DNA from 3 places in the Lysinibacillus sp. CD3-6 genome. Region 3 is predicted to be linked to each of the others. Evidence: riboswitches for the same ligand, from Rfam matches in the RefSeq annotation. Region 3 holds a riboswitch; each other region holds the start of a gene.
The links. Region 3 has a riboswitch for thiamine pyrophosphate ahead of thiW (energy coupling factor transporter S component ThiW). Riboswitches for the same ligand answer to the same signal wherever they lie in the genome.
Positions count from the first base shown of each region.

Region 1: another riboswitch for thiamine pyrophosphate. It lies ahead of FH508_RS11405 (ABC transporter substrate-binding protein); the one in region 3 lies ahead of thiW (energy coupling factor transporter S component ThiW).
Region 2: another riboswitch for thiamine pyrophosphate. It lies ahead of thiM (hydroxyethylthiazole kinase); the one in region 3 lies ahead of thiW (energy coupling factor transporter S component ThiW).

Region 1 is NZ_CP085880.1:2,347,372-2,355,203, forward strand. It holds gene parC (DNA topoisomerase IV subunit A) at 1-2,412, shown strand, start outside; gene FH508_RS11390 (alpha/beta fold hydrolase) at 2,803-3,777, shown strand; gene FH508_RS11395 (response regulator transcription factor) at 3,791-4,459, shown strand; gene FH508_RS11400 (sensor histidine kinase) at 4,456-5,454, shown strand; TPP riboswitch at 5,804-5,915, shown strand; gene FH508_RS11405 (ABC transporter substrate-binding protein) at 6,112-7,107, shown strand; gene FH508_RS11410 (thiamine-binding protein) at 7,107-7,400, shown strand; gene FH508_RS11415 (ABC transporter permease) at 7,397-7,832, shown strand, end outside.
Region 2 is NZ_CP085880.1:3,626,131-3,633,962, reverse strand. It holds gene ezrA (septation ring formation regulator EzrA) at 1-732, shown strand, start outside; gene FH508_RS18070 (cysteine desulfurase family protein) at 973-2,133, shown strand; gene thiI (tRNA uracil 4-sulfurtransferase ThiI) at 2,130-3,338, shown strand; gene FH508_RS18060 (alpha/beta-type small acid-soluble spore protein) at 3,553-3,765, shown strand; gene thiE (thiamine phosphate synthase) at 3,887-4,519, opposite strand; gene thiD (bifunctional hydroxymethylpyrimidine kinase/phosphomethylpyrimidine kinase) at 4,509-5,333, opposite strand; gene thiM (hydroxyethylthiazole kinase) at 5,333-6,088, opposite strand; TPP riboswitch at 6,177-6,275, opposite strand; gene mbcS (acyl-CoA synthetase MbcS) at 6,470-7,832, shown strand, end outside.
Region 3 is NZ_CP085880.1:949,797-957,628, reverse strand. It holds gene FH508_RS04455 (ABC transporter substrate-binding protein) at 1-631, shown strand, start outside; gene FH508_RS04450 (MFS transporter) at 1,032-2,228, shown strand; TPP riboswitch at 2,284-2,391, shown strand; gene thiW (energy coupling factor transporter S component ThiW) at 2,613-3,104, shown strand; gene FH508_RS04440 (VWA domain-containing protein) at 3,162-5,756, opposite strand; gene FH508_RS04435 (vWA domain-containing protein) at 5,740-7,485, opposite strand; gene FH508_RS04430 (DUF58 domain-containing protein) at 7,497-7,832, opposite strand, start outside.

The sequences.
Region 1 (7,832 bases), 1.4 Mb from region 3:
TTTCAAGATTTACCTTTAGAAGAAGTAATGGGTGACCGTTTTGGTCGCTATAGTAAATATATAATTCAAGACCGAGCGTTGCCAGATGCACGTGACGGTCTTAAACCTGTACAGCGCCGTATTTTATTTGCAATGTATACGGAAGGGAATACCAATGATAAACCTTTCCGTAAGTCAGCAAAAACGGTCGGGAATGTTATCGGTAACTACCATCCACATGGTGATAGTTCAGTATATGAAGCAATGGTGCGCATGAGTCAGGATTGGAAGGCTCGCCATATGTTAATTGAAATGCATGGTAACAACGGCTCTGTTGATGGTGACCCACCTGCTGCGATGCGTTATACAGAAGCAAGATTGTCAGCAATTGCTGCTGAGATGTTACGTGATATTGGGAAAAAAACGGTAGAGTTTGTACCGAACTTTGATGATCAGGATATGGAGCCAACTGTATTACCGTCTCGCTTCCCAAATTTGCTTGTAAATGGCTCAACAGGGATTTCTGCTGGGTATGCAACGGATATTCCCCCTCACGCGCTTAATGAGGTGTTAGATGCGGTTTTAATGCGTTTAGAGCAACCAAATTCAACTGTAGATGAGCTTATGACGGTTATTAAAGGTCCTGACTTCCCAACAGGAGGTATTATCCAAGGGGTAGATGGCATTAAAAAAGCTTATGAAACAGGGCGTGGCAAAATTATTGTCCGTGCACAAGCAACCATTGAACCGTTAAAAGGCGGGAAAGAACAAATCGTTATTACGGAATTACCGTATGATGTTAATAAGGCAAATCTTGTTAAGAAAATTGATGAACAACGTGTAGATAAACGATTGGAAGGCATTGCTGAAATCCGTGATGAATCTGATCGTACAGGATTACGCGTGGTAGTTGAGCTAAAAAAAGATGTGCCAGGACAAGGAATTTTAAATTACTTATTTAAAACTACTGACTTGCAAGTAGCCTACAATTTTAATATGATTGCTATCCATAATCGTCGTCCAACGATGATGACTTTACCACTGCTACTTGATGCGTACATAGCCCATCAAAAGGAAGTGGTGACAAACCGCTCGATTTATGATTTGCAAAAGGCGAAAGACCGTTCACATATTGTTGATGGTTTGATAAAAGCACTTTCTATTTTAGATGAAGTGATTGCGACGATCCGATCATCGAATGATAAGCGTGATGCGAAAACAAATTTACAGGTGAAGTATGACTTTACCGAAGTTCAATCTGAAGCGATCGTAAGCTTACAATTATACCGTTTAACAAATACCGATATTACAGAGCTTCGTCATGAACAAGATGAATTAAATGCATTAATTGCAAAGCTAGAAGGTATTTTACACAGTGAGGCGAAGCTTGTTCGTGTCATTAAACAAGAATTGCTCGATATTAAAAAACGTTTTTCTGAGCCACGTCGTTCGAAAATTGAGCAAGAAATTGAAGAAATTAAAATTACGTTAGATGTGCTAGTTCCAAGTGAAGAAGTGGTTGTCACAGTGACAAAAGATGGCTATATTAAGCGAACATCTACACGTTCTCACGCAGCATCCAATGGGCAAGATTTTGCCATGAAGGATTCGGATTATTTATTGTATGAGGCAACGTTAAATACACAGCATCATGTATTGCTGTTCACAAATCGTGGAAATTATATTTATCAGCCTGTGCATGAATTGCCCGATATTCGTTGGAAGGATCTTGGGCAGCATATTTCAAGTATTGTGCCAACTGGCGAAGACGAAACCATTATTGCCGTTTATGGTTTTGATACGTTTGAGCAGCCAAACACATATATATTAACGGCTACAAAAGAAGGACAGATTAAACGTTCACTATTAGCTGATTATGCAGTTACACGATATTCGAAGCCGATTAAAACGATGAATGTGAAATCGGGTGATGAAATGATACTGGCGGATATTGTTTCAGACGATGCCGAATTGTTATTAATAACAGATACTGCATATGCTATCCGCTTCCCAATTGAGGAGCTCCCTGTTACTGGTGTTAAAACTGGTGGTGTGAAGGGAATTACATTGAAAGATGGGGAAGCATTAGTTGGTGTTACTATATTAAAACCATCTGACACAGAGTATGTTGTCATTGTTACACAGCGTGGCGCGGTGAAGAAGATGAATGTCGCCGAAGTCGATATCGCGAGTCGCGCAAAACGTGGTTTAAAAGTGTTAACAGAATTAAAAGCAAATCCACATCGAATTGTTGCGGTTGTCAAGGCTAGTGATGAGGAGCAAGTTGTTGTTGAAACGGATAAGGGCGTGCAAGAAATCATTGATGTCAAAGGGTTAACGCGCGCTGACCGTCATTCAAATGGTTCCTTTAAAGTCGATATCGCGACAGATGGTGCCATTTCACATGTTGTTAAAAAGAAAAAAGAGGAATAACAAATTACTTTGCCCACGTTCATTCAAAGAGCGTGGGTTTTATTTGATTTGGGCTGTATTTTCAATAAGTGTTGCAGTTAAATAAGGCACAATTAATTTGCTCGCTTTTTTATTCAATCGGTCAAATTAATTGAATAAAAACATAAATCTAAAATTGGATACTTATGTTAAAGTTAAGTAGAGGAAGGGAAGAAATATATTTAAACGAACAGTTATAGAGTGCTCCTAGGAAAGTCACGAATCATTAATTTAAAAGCATTCGTGACTTTTTAATGTGTGTACAAACTTTAGTACAGTGGCTGTTAACTTCTAAAAAATTATCAAAAGTTTATAAGAATTATATTTTTCTACTTTAACCTTGTATTAATAATTGAAAGGGGTAAGTAGAAAATGAAAAAAATGATAAAGTGGTTTTTGATAAGCTTCTTCACAATATTGATTGTGCTTATCGGCTCTGTATTTAGCTTCCATAAGTTCAAAGAGAATAAAGAGACATCGTTATTAGAGAATAATACAGGTAAACTAATCGATTTTAACGGGAAGAAGATAAATATTTATTCTGAAGGTCAAGACGGAGAGACATTTGTATTTATGGCTGGCTCAGCAGTAGCAGCACCTATGTATGAATTAAAAAGCTTGTATCGCCATTTCTCAAAGGAAAATAAAATTGCCGTTGTGGAAAGAGCAGGATATGGGTATAGTGATGTATTTAACGACGATCGAGATATCGATGTAATAGTTGAACAAACGAGGGAAGCACTAATTAAAAGCGGCAATAAGCCCCCTTATATATTAGTACCACACTCTATTTCAGGAATCGAAGCTATCTATTGGGCGCAGAAATATCCGAAAGAAGTGAAAGTGATTGTAGCGTTAGATATCGGTTTACCTTCTCAATATATAAAACATCCTGTAGGTTTCGTAGAAAAGGCTTTTATGAAGGCAGGAACTATATTAAGTGCATTAGGATTCCAAAGATTGTTTCCGTCTTTAGCCTATAACGAAGCCGTCTTAGAGAAAGATTTTCTGACTTCAAAAGAAAAAAGTATATTTAAGGCGATTTCAAATAAACAGGGAATCAACAATGATATGGAACAGGAAATGCTACATTCCGTAACTAATAGCAAAAAGTCGACCGCATTACCTATTCCAAAAACAACACCTATTTTATTTATTGATGCTTACCTTGATAAAAATTCTGAAGCGGCGAAAGCATCACTAAAAGACTATCAGGATTTTGCAAAGAAGTTAGACGTTTCAAATGTTATTCAAATAAAAAGCAAGCATAGTATTTACTTGTACTATCCAACTGAAATCTATGAAGAAACGCAAAAGTTCTTGCAAGAGAAGGTTGGAAAAAAGTGAGGAATATACGAAAATGTTGTTTTCAATTTTACTTGTAGAAGATGATGAAATGATTGGAAGTTTATTGGAGAATATACTTCAAAAAGAAGGTTATAAAGTAATCTGGTTAAAAAATGGTGCTTCTTTATATACCGTTATTAAGCAAGTAGACATTGTTATTATGGATATTATGCTACCAGGCGAGGACGGGTATCAGATTTCCATGCGAATTAATCAGTTAGGGCATAATATTCCTATCCTATTTTTAACGGCTAGAAGTGATATTGATAGTAAATTAAGAGGGCTTGAAATTGGAGAAGATTACATGGTGAAGCCATTTGATCCGAGGGAATTATTAATACGAATAAAAAATAGATTAGCTGCTTCTTACGGAATTCACAAACAAATACAGCATTTATCCATAGATGTTACTCATAAGCGTGTTGTTAATAATCAAAATAATAAAGAAGTCGAATTTACAGCCATTGAAAAGAAATTATTCTTTTACCTCTATGAAAACGCAGATTTTATTTTATCTAAAGAACAATTTATTGATTACCTTTGGCAGCTAGAAGATCGTAATCCCAATTTAATTAATGTGTATATTAAAAAGCTCCGCAACAAGATTGCCGATACAGATGGTGTGATTATTCAAAATGTATATGGAGAAGGGTATCGTATGAATACCCGTGTCAAACAATGAAACTAAAAAAGAAATATCAACTATTGCTATTATCGGTTATATTCAGTGTTCCTTTTTCTATTGTAGTGATTAATGTAATCGTAACCGTCATATATAATTATTTTTCAAATGATACAGAAACCCAGTTTTTCGAGTCAAAAGCCTATCCAATAATGCTAGGTTTATTTATCGTCAGCTTTTTTATTTTGGCATTATTATTTTCCAAATCCATTAATTCATTAATTAAACGAATAAATGAATTAAAGCAAACCATTATGGAGTTGGCGAGTAATGACAAGAAGAGACTTCAAAAGATCTCTTACTCTAGAAATGATGAATTAGGGGATTTAACCAATGCAGTAAACCTTCTCATTGACAGGACGATATCGAAGGAAATTGAAATAATGCAACAAGAGCAAATGAAACTAGAACTTTTAACGCAGTTGCGCCATGATATTAATACGCCTTTGACAGCTATGCGCTTACAACTTTACACAATCGAAAATGATTTTTCACAACATCAGGATATTTTCAATTCTCTAAACGAACAAATAAACTATATTTCAAAATTATCCAATGAATATGACTTTGAGCGCTTATCTCGTGTTGATAATTCCTATATCATCATGGAAAAAGTAGACGTTCCAAAACTTATCAATACCATCATTTTAAAGTGGAATTTTTTATATAAAGTCAATCAAATCTCGATTGTGTTAAACGATTCCACAACGAAATTCCTTTGGAAGAGTAATGAAATTTGGTTGCACAGATTATTTGATAATATCTTCCAAAATATTTTGCGTCATGCAGCATGCGATACATTGGAAATCACTTTGCAAAAAAACTTAATTATATTTAAAGATAATGGGGTTGGGTTTAATGTGGAGGAAAAGGGCACTGGCCTAAGAATCATCGAAGATATTTGCCGAATGCTTGAACTACAGAGTACAATCCAATCTAACGAAAAAGGTACTCAAGTTACCATAAGTTATGCGCAACATTCAAACTTTTTGTAATGGCAACTCCAGAAAATTGAAAGCTTCCCAAAATTGTATTTGAGATCAACTTTATGTTTAACGTGGTAAATGCATAAATCATATAAAAATTGGGGGAGAGTACATGGATTCGGGTGCTTTTGTTTACACATTTTTCGATTGTTTTTTCGGAAGTGATATTTGTCCCAAAATATTATACTGCATAGCCTGCTACTTCAAACTCCATGCATAAAACCTTTTCTATTTGCAAAAGTCATGTCGCAGATTACTAGTATAGTCCAGTAAAAGCTCATTTTTTTCAATTACGAAAATTACTAGCTTGTCATTTTACGATACATATGGGTATAATAATCAACGAAAAGTTCATAAGTTAAGAATGTAGGGGGGCTGGAAGTTGCCAGCTGAGATTGCGTCCGTTTAGATGCTGACCCTTTGAACCTGATTTGGCTCGTACCAGCGTAGGGAACATCTATTCAAAAATAATCATTTACTATTTTTTGATACCGTTTGCAAACGTCTGGGATAACTCCCAGGCGTTTTTTGTTTAGGATTCATTATTCCACCTACAACTAGGAGTAATCAATCATAAGCACTGCAAATGGCCTTAGAATACCTTTTTTTCTGGTGTAAACATTCAATCATGAACACTTTCAAACTACTAGACTTGGAGGACACAGCATGAAAAAGTGGTTTTTCGTTCTTATTGCTGCATTAGTAACATTAGTTGGTTGTAGCGAAAAAGAGGACAAAGAAGAAACAAACTCATTAAAAAAGGTATCCGTTGTACTAGACTGGACACCTAATACAAATCATACAGGACTGTATGTGGCGAAAAAGCTGGGCTACTTTGAGGAGCAAGGCTTAGACGTGGACATTATTTTACCTGGTGATGCTGGTGCTGATCAGCTAGTTGCATCAGGCAAAGCACAGTTTGGCGTAAGCTATCAGGAAGGTATTACACAAGCACGTGTACAGGGTGTACCACTTGTATCAATTGCTGCAATTATTCAGCATAATACATCTGGCTTTGCTTCGATTGCTTCAAAGGGCATTACATCTCCTAAGGACTATGAAGGAAAAACGTATGGTGGCTGGGGAAGCCCAATAGAACAAGCTGTTTTACAATCACTTATGCAAAAAGAACAGGCGGAAATCAAAAAATTAGATATTGTTAATGCAGGAGATTTAGACTTTTTCACCATGATGCAAAAGGATATTGATTTTGCCTGGATCTATTATGCGTGGACAGGGATTGAGGCGGAGCTACGTGGGGAAACATTAAACATGCAGTATTTAACAGACTATAGTGAGCAACTTGATTATTATACACCTGTTTTAGCTACGAATGAAAAGATGATTAAGGATAATCCTGATGTGGTAAAGGCATTTGTAGCTGCAACGACAAAAGGCTATGAGTATGCCATTGAGCATTCTAGTGAAGCGGCTGATATTTTACTTGAAGCGGTACCTGACTTAGATAAAGCACTTGTGCATAAAAGTCAAGAATGGCTAGCAAATAAATATCAAGATGATGCAGCGCAATGGGGCGAACAAAAATTAGCAGTTTGGGAAAACTATGCGGAATGGATGACGAAAAACAACGTCTTAGAAGGAAAATTTGATGCAGAGCAAGCATTTACAAATGATTTCTTACCAACGAAAGGAGCAAACTAATGGCTAATTCATTAATCAGTGTACAAATTATACCGAAAACAGAAAAATATGAGGATGTCATCCCTTTCGTGGATGCGGCAATTGCAATTATCGATGCTGCAGGTGTGCGCTATGAGGTGCAGCCACTAGAAACGACTATGGAGGGCGAACTGTCTACCTTACTCCAAATTATTGAACAGATGAATCAAAAAATGATTGACTTAGGTGCTATTAATGTAATTACACAAGTAAAAATTTTATATCAGCCAACTGGCATTACAATGGGGACGTTGACGGAGAAATATCGAGGATGAAACAAGTAGTAACGAAAGGAAGGTCGATTATTTTTATCGCCTTCTTATTAGTCATCTGGGAAGTCATTATTCGTTTTGCTGAAATCCCACATTGGCTATTGCCAGCGCCGAGTGCCATTGTTATGGAGGGTATGCACTCTTACCAAACGTTTCTTCCCCATGTTTTCGCTACTATACAGCTTGCTGTGATAGGTCTTGCTATTGGTGTGCTTTGTGGCTTGAGTGTTGCGGTGTTATTACATCGCTCAAATACAATGCGGGCATTCTTATATCCGATTTTAATAGTTTCGCAAAATGTGCCAGTGCTCGTTTTAGCGCCATTATTAATTATTTGGTTTGGCTTTGGGCTGTTACCAAAGCTAATTATTATTTGTCTCGTTTGCTTTTTTCCAATCGTTATTGCGGCAATGGATGGCTTTCGTCAAACGTCAC
Region 2 (7,832 bases), 2.1 Mb from region 3:
CGATTAGTAAGTGATGAAGCAACATTCGTTCAGCAAAGTTATCATCTAAATGAAAAAGATGCTGAAATTCCAAAGGCTGCTTTAAAACAATTAGAAGCACTCCAACGTCGCTATGATTTATTGGCAATACGAGTTGCTGAGGAGAAATCCGCTTATTCAAGTCTACAAGAAGAATTAATCGAAATTAGCGAAGAATTAGAGCGCATTCACGAAGAGCAAGGACATTTATCCAATACAATGAAAAAGCTACGCATTGATGAAAATAAAGCTCGTACACAAGTGGAAAACTTGAAAAAGACGCTTCAAGAAACAGATCGCCTGTTAAATAAGGCGAATATTCCAGGTATTCCTGAAGAGATGGATGCTCGTTTAGATGAGGCTGCAGAGCATATTTATGTTGTTATGCAAAGTCTTCAAGAAGTTCCACTCAATATGGGAACAATCCATAATAACTTAAATGCAGCAACTCTTTGCGTTGAGGATGTTCACGCGAAAGCACATGAATTGATTGAGAATGTTATGCTTATCGAACGTATCATTCAATATGGTAATCGTCATCGTGCAACGAACCCAAAATTAAACGCTCGTTTAAAAGAAGCGGAACAAGCATTCCATCAATACCGTTATGCGAAGGCTTTAGAAGAAGCTGGAACGGCGGTAGAGGAAATGGAGCCAGGTGCATTAAAACGCATTGAGGCAATTGTTGCGGAAGAGACGCTTACAAAGTCTTAAAAATGGAAATGAATAAACAATAATACAGCCACCTACATATTAGGTGGCTATTTTATTTTCTATTGTTACATTAGCTTTAGCAATACGTGAGATTCTAGTTTACTATTGGTAGTTTATTCAATAAATAGGTCATCAAAAAGAGATGGTAAATGACTAAATTACAATAATAGTAGTCAATCGCGACAGATTGCGTTATGATAAATACCGTTAAATCAACGTTTTGAAAGTGTGTGAAAAATAATGAAGGTTAATACAATTTATCTTGATAATAGTGCTACAACAAAGCCTTATAAAGAAGTAATGCAAACATTTATGGCAGTGAATGAACAGTATTATGCGAACCCTGCGTCAATTCATGCGATGGGTGTAGAATCAAATGAATTATTAATGCGTGCGCGTGAGCAAGTAGCAGATATTTTGAAGACTGACGCAAAAAATGTGCTATTTACTTCAGGTGGTACCGAATCTAATAACACAGCAATTATTGGTTTAGCACGAGGTAATACACATAAGGGTAAACATATTTTAACTACGGAAATTGAGCATCCTTCTGTGTTAGAATCGGTCAAACAGCTAGAAAAAGAAGGCTTTGAAATCGAGTATTTACGTGTCAATGCACAAGGCGTAATTTCATTAGATGAGCTAAAGGCAAAAATACGCAAAGATACTATTTTGGTGAGTATGATGCATGTAAATAATGAAATGGGAGCAATTCAACCTATTTTTGAAGCTGCTACAATTGTTCATACAGAAAGTCGAGCGGCATTTCATGTTGATGCAGTACAAAGCTTCGGTAAATTACCTTTAACTTTTAAAGGTGAGGAAGGTCCTGATTGTATTACAATCTCTGGGCATAAAATTCATGGCTTTAAAGGCTCAGGTGTCTTAGCATTCCAAAAAAAAATGCAATGGCAACCATATGCATTAGGTGGAGGACAGGAATTTGGCTTGCGTAGTGGTACAGTTGCTGTTCCACAAGCGGTAGCGCTGTCGAAAGCGGCTCGTATTGCAGTTGAAACAATGAATGAACGCCAAGAGAAATATCGTAATTGGCAACGGGAAATTCGGGCGGAGCTAGAGCAATTTGGTGATGTTGTGCATATTTTATCTACTCCAGAATGTGCGGCTCATATTTTATCATTTAGTGTTCGTGATTTAAAAGGTGAGGTACTGATAAATGCCTTACAAAAATATGGTGTCATTGTATCGACATCAAGTGCTTGTTCATCAAAGCAAACAAAAACAAGTCATGTTGTAGAAGCATTAAATATTGATGAACACTTTAAAAAGGGTGTTATTCGTGTTAGCTTTGGCGCACATGTAACTTCTGAAGACATCGCACAATTTATACAAGTTATTAAAAAAGTAATGATGGAACTAAAAGGAGAACTTTTATTATGATTTGGAAAGAAATATTAATTCGTTATGGCGAACTTTCTACAAAAGGACGTAACAAAATGGATTTTATCCGTCGTTTACGTGAAAATATTCGCTATGCATTTGCAGATTTAGGGCATTTACACATTCGTACAGAACGTGATCGTATGTTTATTGCCATTCAAGACGAGGCACAAATGAATGTTTTATTAGCAGGATTACCAAAAATATTTGGGATTCAATCATTTAGTCCAGTAGCTGCTTGTGACAAAGATATGGATGCCATGAAACAACTTGCGATTACGATTATGGATACATTTAAACATGAACAATTAACTTTTAAAGTTGAAGTTAAACGTACAGATAAAACATTCCCGTTAGATTCTCACAGTATACAGCGTGAAATTGGTGGACATGTTTTACCTCAATATCAAAACTTATCAGTAAAAGTGAAACATCCTGATGTAGAGCTACGTGTGGAAGTTCGCCACGATTCAACTTACATGATGGCGCAAGTGATTCCTGGCGCAGGTGGAATGCCAGTTGGCTCTAACGGAAAATCTTTATTAATGCTTTCAGGTGGAATTGATAGTCCTGTTGCAGGTTATTTAATGATGAAACGTGGTGTACGTCTAGAAGCAATTCATTTCTTTAGCCCACCATATACAAGCCAAAATTCATTGGAAAAAGTAAAAGTGCTAGCAAATGAGCTAACAAAATTCGGTGCAAGTATTCGATTACATGTAATTCCGTTTACAGAAATTCAAGTGCTTATTAAAGAAAAAGTGCCGTCAAATGTGTCAATGACTACAACGCGTCGTATGATGTTAAAAGTTGCAGATAAAGTACGTGAAGAAATTAATGCACTTGCTATTGTCACAGGGGAAAGTCTTGGACAAGTAGCAAGTCAGACGCTTGAAAGCTTAACAGCTATTAACGCAGTTACGAATACACCAATTTTGCGTCCTCTTATATCGAGTGATAAATTAGACATTATTGAAATTGCGGAGAAAATCGGCACATATGAAACGTCAATTCAGCCATTTGAAGATTGTTGTACAATCTTCACGCCTGCTAGTCCGAAAACGAAACCAAAGCTTGAAAAAGTAGAGCATTATGAAAGCTTTTCTGATTTTGAAGACCTAATTGAGCGTGCTGTAAAAAACCGTGAAGTGTACATTTTCCCGAAAAAAGACCAGCCTACAGATAAATTTGCAGATTTATTATAAAAAAATTACGTGCGTAACAAATAAATTCGTTATTGTTTTTCGTTTATTTAAAAACGCCATTTAATAAGAAGGAAACCGTCTCAAAAACGTATTTGGGACGGTTTTTTTTAATATTTACTAGCTTATTTCCTTTAGAGTTACATTTTACCTTTAATTTTTTCGTATTAAAAAACAAATATCGCACATTCTATATTCACAAGGAGGTGAGACAGACATGACAAACAACAATGGTAGTTCAAACAAGCTTGCAGTACCTGGTGTACAACAAGCACTTGATCAAATGAAATACGAAATTGCACAAGAATTTGGTGTTCAATTAGGAGCTGATGCTTCAGCTCGTGCTAACGGTTCCGTTGGTGGTGAAATCACTAAACGTCTTGTACAAATGGCAGAATCTCAATTAAAAGGTATGCCAAAAAACCAATAATTGCAGAATAAGCAATTATTGAACTTAAAACCAGTGACCGTAAAAGGCACTGGTTTTAGTTTGTTTAAATTTAGTTTTTTTATGCCATGACTTCTTGTATACATACGTGCAACAATGCAAATTACAAAGACAATGATTTGAAGGTTGAAACTGTTTTTTGAATATCATTGCTTTCGCAAATAGCTGAAATAACCGCTACGCCATCTGCACCTGCTTTAAAAACAGCAAGTGCATTGTTGCAGTCTATGCCACCAATTGCGACGATCGGCAATTGCGGATACATGTTTCTTGCTTGTTGTAAAAACTCAGTTCCACTAGGTGGTTTTGCATCGCTTTTGGACGTCGTTGCATAAATAGGACCAATCCCTACATAATCCGCTCCATATGTTAAAGCAATTTGTAATTCAGTGGCTGTATGAACCGAAACACCAAGAATCATTTGTCCAATTTTTTGTCGCACTAGTGAGATGGGATGGTCGTCTTGACCAATGTGAAGGCCATCTGCCTTAAGCTTTAGAGCAAGGTCGATATCATCATTCACAATAAAGGGAACGTTGTATTTTCTGCATAGGTTTTGACATTGACGTGCAAATTGTTCATAGTGCTCATTCGTCAATGCTTGTTGTCCTTTTTCACGAAACTGAAACATCGTAATGCCTGCTTGCAATGCGGATTCAAGTATTTCTAAAGGTTGTCTATTTTTTACGTTCGCTGTGCCCATTATAAAATAAAGCTGTAAATCACTACGTTTCATGAATGGTTACCTCACAAGTATCGAGAAATTTTTTGTAAGCAAAATGATTTGTCGGCCCATTGCCATTGCCAATCAATAAATCATGGCTAATGGCTAGCTGAATAAACTTTTTCGCTTCAATAATCGCTTGTTTTAAAGGCATTTTCTGACCGATAAAAGCGGTTAATGCAGCAGAAAATGTACATCCCGTTCCATGTGTATTTTTCGTTGCGATTCGAGTAGATTGCATAGAAAATGTTTTACCATCATTGAAGAATACATAATCTGTTGCAAAGTTATCATCCTGTAGATGACCACCTTTAATAATGACACATTGAACACCTAGCTTTAATAATGACTGTGCAGCTTGTTGGATGTCTGATAAATTGTGTATTTTGCTTGCTGTAAGCGTCTCCGCTTCAGGGATGTTAGGTGTGACGATTGTAGCAAGCGGTAATAGAGCGTTTTTTAACGCCTCAACTGCTTCTTGCTGTAATAAGTTTTCGCCACCTTTGGCGATCATTACAGGATCAACGATAAGTGGAATATTTAAATTAGACATAGCTCCTGCAATAGTATGAATTATATCTGAGGAGAAAAGCATGCCTGTTTTTATTGCACTAATTGAAAAATCCTCAAGCAGTGAATGAAGTTGTTTATTTACAAAAGCTTGATCAATTGGAAGCACCCCGCTCACACCTAAAGTATTTTGTGCTGTTAAAGCGGTAATAACGGATGTCCCGAATACATTTAATTCTTGGAAAGTTTTTAAATCAGCTTGAATACCAGCTCCACCACCGCTATCTGAGCCAGCTATTGTCGTCACAATATGCATTATTTTTCACCGTCCTTCGATAAACGGTGAAGCTCATTTAAGACGGACACTGCGAAATCACCATTATATGGCGCACAAGAAGCGGCATGTTCAGCAACTTTTTTATAGCTCGTTAATGTATGGCACAACTGAGTAAATGGCTCATTACCTGCCATATAAGCTGCACAGCAAATAGCACTTAACAAACAACCCGTCCCTGTAACTTCTGTCATGCGAGCGTTTCCACCAATAATCCATTTAGATTGCTCACCATCAGTAATAAAATCTTTTTCACCAGTTACAATGACAATGCACTTATATTTTTTAGAAATCTCTTGTGCTTTATCTTCAACAGATATGGAGCCGCTGCCACTATCCACACCTTTTTGTTGCCAATGAACATTAGCAATCGCGGCAAGCTCACCGATATTGCAACGAATAACAGCAAAGTGAACCGCTTCTAATAATTGCTGTACCGTTTGTTTACGTAAAGTTGTTGCCCCAACACCAACAGGGTCCAAAATCACAGGTATACCTAGCGCGTTTGCTTTTTTACCAGCAAGGAACATCGATTGTTTTGTACGGGTAGTAAGCGTGCCAATATTAATTAATAAGGCTGATGCAATCGATACCATTTCTTCAACTTCGGTTGATTCATCGGCCATGACAGGTGAAGCACCAATTGCTAATAATCCATTTGCTTGGAAATTGGCAACTACATAATTGGTAATACAGTGAATCAATGGCTGTCTTTTACGAATAGTTTGAAAAATCATCGTAGTCCTCCTTTTTTGGATGGACGTAAGCATGCAAAAAAGCTCTTTTTCGTGCGAAGTGTACACGTAAAAAGAGCTTATCATCAGTAATAAGATGTGTGTTGCTCCCTACGTCAGTATTAACTAACAGGTTCAAAGGGTCAGGTTTTACCTTCTCAACTCGTTATGAGTCCCCCTGCAATCATGAATTTTTTAGTTGTCCAAAATGTAACATACCTATTCTCAGTATTCAATAGCATTTTATCATTATCTGGAAAGCAGTGACTGATGCCATATAATAAACCATGATAATTGTCATGACTTTGTGAAAATAAGGTCCATCCATTGAAAATCATAAAAAATGAGTTTTATAATAAACCTAGCAATAAGGAGGCAGTTATTATGAAAAGACAGGATTTAATCGCACCAGAATGGTATAACATTGTTGAGGAGATTGAGAAGTATGCTCAGGACCCTTCTAAAAAAGCATTAATTGTTTATAACAATCATGAAGAAATTCAACATATTACATATGCAAATTTACTTGAAAAAGCAAATCAGGCGGCCCATGTATTTACTTCGCAAGGACTAACAAAAGGTGATGTGCTTTTAGTAATGGTTCCAAGATCTGTTGAGGCATATATCGTATACATAGCAGCATTGAAAGCGGGCTTAACGATTATTCCAAGCTCAGAAATGTTGCGCACAAAGGATATTGAATACCGCATTACACATGCAAATGCCAAAGGAATAATTGCTTACGAGCCATATATTGAGCAATTTGATGAAGTAAATAATCTAAAGGGTATTTTGCAATATGTAATTGGTCATGCGCATGCCCCATGGCAACCGTTGCTTGAAAAAATGGAGGAGCATCCTACAAACTATACGAATCCTACACCAACAAAAAGTACAGACACTGCTTTTTTAGCCTATACAAGTGGAACAACGGGCAATCCTAAAGCAGCTGTTCATACGCATAGCTGGGGTTATGCTCATTTACGGACAACAGCACCAAATTGGTTAGGTGTACAGGAAAATGATATAGTATGGGCTACTGCGGCACCTGGATGGCAAAAATGGATTTGGAGTCCGTTCCTTGCAACTTTAGGCAGTGGTGCAACAGCCTTTGTCTATAAAGGCAAATTCGATGCATCAACTTATTTGTCGTTGCTTGAAAAATTTAAAGTAAATGTATTATGTTGTACACCGACAGAGTATCGATTTATGGCAGCACTCAATAATTTACAGGATTATAATTTAAGCGAAATCCGCCAAGCAGTATCAGCGGGAGAACCATTGAATAGTGAAGTTGTAAAAGTGTTCATAGAAACATTTGATATCCAGGTTCGAGATGGCTACGGTCAAACTGAAAATACATTACTTGTAGGGACAATGGTTGGCATGGAAGCGCGCGTCGGGTCAATGGGGAAACCGACACCAGGAAATACAGTAGAAATAATCGACGACCTTGGAAATCCTGTGTCTGAAGGTGTAGTTGGGGATATTGCCGTGCATCGTGAAACACCTGCACTCTTTAAAAAATATTTCCAAGATCCCGAACGCACGAGCCTACAATTCCGCGGAGAATGGTATATAACAGGAGACCGTGCATATAAAGATGCCGATGGCTATTTTTGGTTTGAGGGCCGTGGAGATGATGTCATTATTTCTTCAGGCTATACAATAGGGCCATTTGAAGTAGAAGATGCATTAATGAAACACCCTACAGTAAAGGAAGCTGCTGTAGTTGCTAGTCCTGATG
Region 3 (7,832 bases):
TTTAGTCGGTGACTTAGATTTCTCTTCTTGGGAAGATTTATGGGATCCCTCGTTAAAACGTAAAGTCTTTTTAGTAGACGGTGCACGTGAAGTTATTGGCATGGGCTTAAATAGTCTTGGTCATTCTCTTAACTCGTTAAATAATCAAGAATTACGTCAAGCTACAAATAAGCTAATTACACTCGCTCCAAATGTGAAAGCAATCATCGGTGATGAAATTACACCTTTGATGATTAATAATGAAGCGGCTGTCGCCCTCACTTGGTCTGGTCAAGCAGCAGATATGTTATTCGAAAATGAAGATTTAGACTTCGCTGTTCCAGAGGAAGGCTCGAACTTGTGGTTTGACAATATGGTTATCCCAAAAACTTCGAAAAATGTTGATGGTGCACATGCTTTTATTAACTTTATGTTAAATGCGGAATCTGGTGCTCAAAATGCGGATTATGTAGGCTACTCTACTCCTAATATTGCAGCGACAAAATTAATGGATAAAGAAGTTGTAGCTGATGAGCGCTTCTACCCTTCCGAGGAGCAACGTAAAACATTAGAAGTATATAAAAACCTTGGTCCAGATTATTTAGGAAAATATAATGAATTGTTTTTAGAATTTAAAATGAGTATTCGATAAATACTAAAGAGAAAAAACAATATTTTTCTCTCTCAAAGCGTCGACAAAAGACATCAAGAGTTAAATATTTGATGTCTTTTGTCATTTTTTCTTTTAATCGTTCTAATATAGAATTTCACTTTCGATGTGTTCAGTTGATTGGAGCGGAGGTCAGCGACTCCTGCAGTAACACACAACACGTAAGAAGCAACAGACCACGCGCACCGAAATGATTGAGGCTTACCGTGTGCCCACGGGAAGCGACCGCAAGTAGCGGAAATCAACGGTATTATTCTGAGGAAAAACAATGTCTTCGTTCCGCTAACCAAGTCATTCACCTACGACTATAATCTGATAGCCAAGCAATATTTCTTTATGATAGACTTTAGGAATGTTTCAATAGAAAAAAGGGGGGTATACGATGACCCAGCAGAAGTCCAACAAGGCGGCTTTGTACATTTTAATGTTTAATATGTTTATCGCAATGGGGAGTATCGGAATTATTATTCCTGTCATGCCAAAGTACTTACACATATTTGGTGCTGCAGGACAAGTTCTTGGCATGTTAATTGCAACGTTCGCCTTTGCACAGTTTATATTTTCTCCAATTGCTGGGAATCTTTCGGATCGATATGGTCGAAAAAATTTGATTGTTTTTGGTCTGATTGTAACTGGTATTGGGCAAATTTCATTTGGGCTATCTACAGATGTGTGGATGCTTTTTGTTGCTCGTTTCTTAGGAGGGCTAGGTTCTGCCTTTATAGCACCTCCAATTATGGCATTTGTAGCAGATATCACAACGTATGAAGAACGAGGTAAAGGGATGGGCATGTTAGGTGCTGCTATGTCTCTTGGTTTTATGATTGGACCAGGTATTGGCGGGTTCCTCTCTAAAGTTAGTTTGCATTTCCCATTCTTTATGGCTGGAGGAGCGGCTATTATAGCCTCTATCCTTTCGTTGGTGTTATTACCTTCTACAAAACCAACTGCTGCTCAAAAAGCACAAAAGCAAGAAAATCTTGCGAAGCAGATGGCGCGTTCAGTCCAAATGCCTTACTTTGTCATGCTTATTATTATGCTAGTGTTTTCGTTCGGAATCGCCAATTTCCAAACGACATTATCATTATTTGTAACCGAGAAATTTAACTATACACCTCCAGATATTGCAATCATCTTAACTGTAGGTGGCGCATTCGGTGTTATTGTGCAAATGTTCATTATCACACCACTGTTTAAGCGCTATGGGGAAATGAAAGTTGTATTAGTCAATTTATTTATTGCTGCTGTAGCAATCTTCCTCATATTATTTGTTTCTGGCTTCGCATTAATTTTAGTTGTCGCAACAATTTTCTCTACGGCAACAACACTTATACGTCCAGCAGTCAACACACTGATTTCTAAGCTTGCTGGCAATGAGCAAGGCTTAGCCGCTGGACTTACCAATGCCTATATGAGTCTTGGAAATATGATTGGTCCTGCACTTGCGGGTCTTTTATTTGACTGGGATATGAACAGTCCGTATATATTCGGGTCGATTATTTTAATGACATGCTTCTTACTAGCGCTCATTTGGACCGTAAAAAAGGCTCCACATCTTATGCATCCTGATTCAAATTAGTCCATTGACAATTATTTCAAATATGGTACATTTATTATCGAAAAATTAAATCGTTTAACACCACTAGGGGAGTCTTTACAAGGCTGAGACGTATATGTTCATATACGGACCCTTTGAACCTGATCTAGTTCACACTAGCGGAGGGAAGTGGCGACACTTGCTTTTGTGTAATTTAAAAATGCAAGGCCGCTTCCTTTCGTTACTAGGAAGCGGCTTTTTTGTATTCATCAGGCAGTGCTATCGGCGATTTGTCCGATTTTATCGGCGATTTTGTGAGGTCTCTCGGCGATTTGCCCCGTTTTATCGGCGATTTCTCACATTTTATCGGCGATTCACTGAGTTCTATCGGCGATTCATCGCACAAAACTAAAAGGAGTAACTATCATGTCTATTCGAAAACTAACTACTATGGCTTTATTAGTAGCTATTGCAGTAGCAGGCTCTATTTTTGTCTCCATTCCAACTGGCATTGCACGTGCCTATCCTGTACAACATGCGATCAACGTCATCTGCGCCATTCTATTAGGTCCTATGCCTTCTATCGTCGTTGCTATAGTTACAGCATTGATTCGTATCTTAACAGGCACAGGCTCCCTTTTAGCGATTCCTGGAAGCGTCATCGGTGCGGCATGTGCGGCCTTTGCTTATAAATACAGTCGCAGCAATTGGCTTGCTGGTGCTGGTGAAGTATTTGGCACAGGTATTCTTGCCTCATTAGTCGCTGTTCCATATGCGCAATTATTTATGGGAACGTCTGTCGGTGCATTATTTTTTATGCCTGCATTTTTTACATCTAGTTTAATCGGGGCCGTTCTTGGCATGATGATGGCTAGCAGTCTACGGAAAACTGCGCCCCATTTTCTTATTACGAAATAGCTATGTTTATAAAAAAACGATGACACATGCTTTTTGCATTGTGCCATCGTTTTTTATTTATGAGCGTTTTTTCATGCCTTTTAATAACTGTGCAACATTCGTATCCTCTGACTGGACAGTCGCTTCTTCAACAGGCTTTTCTTTCTTTTGCCTTGTTATAAAGCTCCATCCAAAGCGTCGAATCGTAATATCTACGAAGAATAATAGCATCCCCGTTAATAGTAACCATGTTGCAATATTTTGGCGCTCTGCTCCTTTGTTGGTGAAATTACGGAACACGTCTTGTGGTTCTTTCAAGACAGAGCCACCCGTTTGCTTCGTTAGTTGCTCGACAAGTGTTTCATTCACAGGACGTAATTCATATTCTGCACTGTACGGTACGCTTAGACCAGCCTGGTAAATAGCCTGCTCTTCGTCAGCAATACGGAAAAAAATCAATCCTGGTTTCGCTTGCACAACTGCCCGTACTTGCGATGCGGAAATCGTTTCAAGCTGTAAATCAAGCTCCTCACCCGCTTCATCGACAGCGACAATATCTAAAAATGCTGCTTCATTTGTCGGATCAGTGATGAGAAATGAGCCGTCTGTATCGAGTCGTACATCATAGGCCACATCATTATAGCTTGGTAGCATTTGCGAAATGATTGTTTGCCAAAATGATCCCCATTCCTGCCATCTTGCCCAGTCACCAGCCCATTTCCCTGTCGAATCTGATGTGAAAGCAAAAGTTTTACCAAGCCCATATTGCCATTGGGCCAATACAGGGTCTTCCTTCTCACTTTCAGCTATCACAGCAGCTCCCTGCTTTGCCTTCGTGCCAATATATGCATTCATTTGTGGCACACCTTTTGCAAATAGTGTATTCCATCCAGTTGCATTATAAATTGTAGGATAAAACGGATTGTCCTCTATATAAGTACGGGAAATCATCGCTGTTTCACGGGATAAAATTGAAGGAATTGTTTGTTCATCAATAACATCATAGAAACGACCACTACCCATTTCACTTAATGACTGAAGTAAGTTGCCATCTGCATCTTGTCCAATCGCCACTGTAGAAAGTGTAATCCCTTGTTCCTTCCCATTTTCAATTAAATCCTCATAATTGCCTGATTGTGACTGTCCATCTGTTAGTAAAATAATATGCTTTCTCTGCAATTTTAAATCTGCCAAACTATCATATGCTGCTGAAAGGGAGCTATATATTTCCGTACCCCCACCAGGCGTCACTGATAAAATCGTATCGACTGCTTCCTCTTTATTACCAAGGGGGGCCGTTTCGATGATTTCCCAAGGGCGATCATCGAAGGCAATAAACCCGAGCGTATCCTCATCACGTAACATTTCCACTGATCGTGCGGCTGCTTCTTTCGCTAGCTCTAATTTTGAGCCATACATACTTCCTGAACGGTCTAGTACGATGACAAGTCCTAGCGATGGTAATTGCTCTTTACCTTTTATCTCCATTTCAACAGGTAACAATGTTTCAATCGGCGTTTTGAAATAGCCACCCAAGCCAAAGCTATTTTCACCACCGACCATTGTAAAACCAACACCGAAGTTTTTAACTGCCTGCTCAATAACACTCATCTTCGCTTCACCGACTAAGTGGCCTGGTACATTATCAAAAATAATAGCGTTATATTGCAAATAGCTAGAAAGTTCATTTGGCAAGCTTGCTGCATTTATCACATCATAGGAAATTGAATTCGTCCCTAGCGCTGCAGCAATAGGTGATGCCGTATCGTAGCCGTTAACAATAAGTAAATGTGGCTCGCTTTGCACCATTGTAATACTTGTTAATTTATTATTTTCAAAAATAGCATCCTGTCCAACTTGCACCTGTGCCTCATATTTTACAAGCCCCTCTGCAGTTGCGGTATGTTTATATGTGAAAACATTTGAACCTTGTGCAAGTTCCACCGACTCACGATGAATGAGTTCATCATTTTCGTACAGTAATAGTTCACCTTGTTCTGCAGCTGTAGCATTTACTTCCGTTACAAGCTGCTGCTGTTCACCTACATAAGCTACTTGTGGTGTGACAAAACTTTTAAGTGACACATCATTCGTCACGTTTTGATGGAACGGAACGACATCTACACTAATATTGGAGCCCTTTAGCTTCGTAGCAAAATCTATCGCACTGCCTTGGGTTTCATTAGCATCCGTTAGTAAAACAAGTCTCGTTGCCTTTTTCGGATCGACAATACCCGTAGCCAGTTGAAGACTTTGCTCAATATTCGTTTGGTCAGTTCCTTTAACTTCAGTAAATTTAGGAACTTCTTTTAAAGATTTCGATAAAATCGCTTCTGTTTGGAGAGTTGATGAAAAAGAGTAAATCCCTGCAAGTTGTTCATCCTTTTTCGATTTCAAACTTTCCTCTATAAAACTAGTCATTTCCGCTTCTGTGTTATTCATTGAAGCAGAACGGTCCATTAAATACAATACTTGCTCGTCCTTTACTGGTAATAAAATATAGGGCGCTGCGAGTGCGAAAACCAAACAACCGATTGCTATTATACGAATGCTCATGACGACTAGATGACTTTTTTTCAGGCGCATACGCTCTTGCCAATAAGACCATCCAAAGTATATAAACAATGGTACTAATAACAATAAGGCTAATGGCGTATCAATTCGTAAATCCACGGCGTCGTTGCACCTCCCACTCTGCTACAAGCAAACATAAAATAATGAGTATTAACCAAGGAACAAATGAAGCCTTTGATACTTCTTCCTTACCATTAGGCTGAAGTTCTCCAAGTGTATAACTTGTTCCTTCTTCTATTACACGTTCAGGTGCCTGTAGTTGCACGATAAGGCGTTTTTCTTCACTGCTTGAGCGAGCCGTGTAAATACCTGGCTGCATCGGTGCAGTTATTAAGCCATTAGTGATTGTCGATAAAAATTCATCGTCCTGAGAATAGACACTCCAATCACCTTGTGCTAACGCAACTGAACGTTGCTCATTTGGTACGAAAATGCCAAGAGAGCCTACTGATTCAGATAATTGTTGTGTCGCACTCCATAAAAATAACGGGAACGAAGGATATAACGGCCAGTCCGTATCAGCAATATCAGCTAAAACGATGATATCGCCTTGCGGTGATCGTTGAATAAATGGTTTATCACCTACTGTGGCAATTGTCTTATAGCCATCAAAAGCAGGATACAGAGCACTTACATAAATATCATTTAACTCACTAAATGCAAATAAAGCATCGCTCGTTGTTTTGACCTCACCATTGATTTCCTTTTTTTCTACATCATCACGTCCATTTAACACTAACGGTCGCTGCATGTTTTGAAGTAATGACGTTTGGTTTGTTACGATGGTAGCATTTTCGTTATCCGCTAGTTGTAATGACGGTACTATCTTTACATGATCGCTAATCGATTGGAAGCCCTTTTGAATAAGTTGATGCATGTTTTGATCGACAACGATATTCGATGTAGCTGTTTGAAGCACAACTGATTGTTTATTATCCACCACATAATCATCTTCCACATTAATGTTAGCTGTTATAGTATCCATTAACGGTAAATCTTTAAATGTTTTAGTCGTTGCCTCGTTTTCTGCTAAAGAAACTTGCTCTTCGATTACTACTTCACCTTGACTATTTTCTAGTGCAATTGTCAGCTCATGTTTCTGGTCGGTATCATTTTGCAACTGCACTAATGCCATTGTAGATTGCCCATCTGTCGTAGCGGCAAAGCGTGTTATCGCAACATTTGCTAACCCCTTCTCAGAACCATATACGAGCCATTTTACTGAATTTTTCTCCATCGGCAATTGCTTTTTATCAAGTGAATCTGTAAAGACGTAAATCGATGTTTGTGTATCACCGACAAATGCTTGTGCGACGTCAAGCGCTTTATTCATTTGCGCAGTTTCATACGTTACCTGTAAATCTTGTATCGCTTTTTCAATACTTTTCACATTCGTTTCCTGCTGTAGTACTGCTTGTGGCGTATTGCCAGTTGTAATCAACGTGACAGGTCGACCTTCAAGTTGATCTACTAATGATTGCATTTCTTTTTTATGTGCATCAAATGTGGATTGCTCTTTGCCAGCGAGCATTGTAGCAGACGTATCCACGATAAATATCGTCTGCGCACCAGCAATAGTGCTTTTTTTCATATACGGATTCATTAGTGCAAGCACTAATAGGAGCAATGCCAGCAATTGCAAATAGAGCAACGCATTTTTTTGTAAATGCTTTAAATATGGGGAAACCCTTGTTTCTTGCATAATTTCAGACCAAAAAAGTGTTGAGGACACCGTTTGATCGGTATATTTTTTTCGAAAGAAATAATAGAGCAGGACAATGACCGGGATGATGGCCGTCCAGCTAAACATAATTTGACTAAAGCCCAAAACGGCTCACCTCACCTAATCCAATGTGCTTTTAATAATTGCTGAAAGATTGCATGTTGCAACCCGTCCTCCACCTTAAGCTGCAGTTTACGTACACCAAAGCGACGGCAAATCGCTTCAAATTCCTCTTCGTGCTGGCGACGTCTTGCCTCATACGTATTTAGTACTTTTGATGACATTGTGACATTTACATCACGTCCTGTTTCACGGTCGAGTAAACGCACATCTCCTGCATAATGAGGGGATAGCTCCTCCTCCGTAACGATTTGTAAAATGCGGACATCACCTGCAAAACGGGGTAATCTTCTCAATAATTGCTCCCATTCCTCAATAGGTTCAAGCCCATC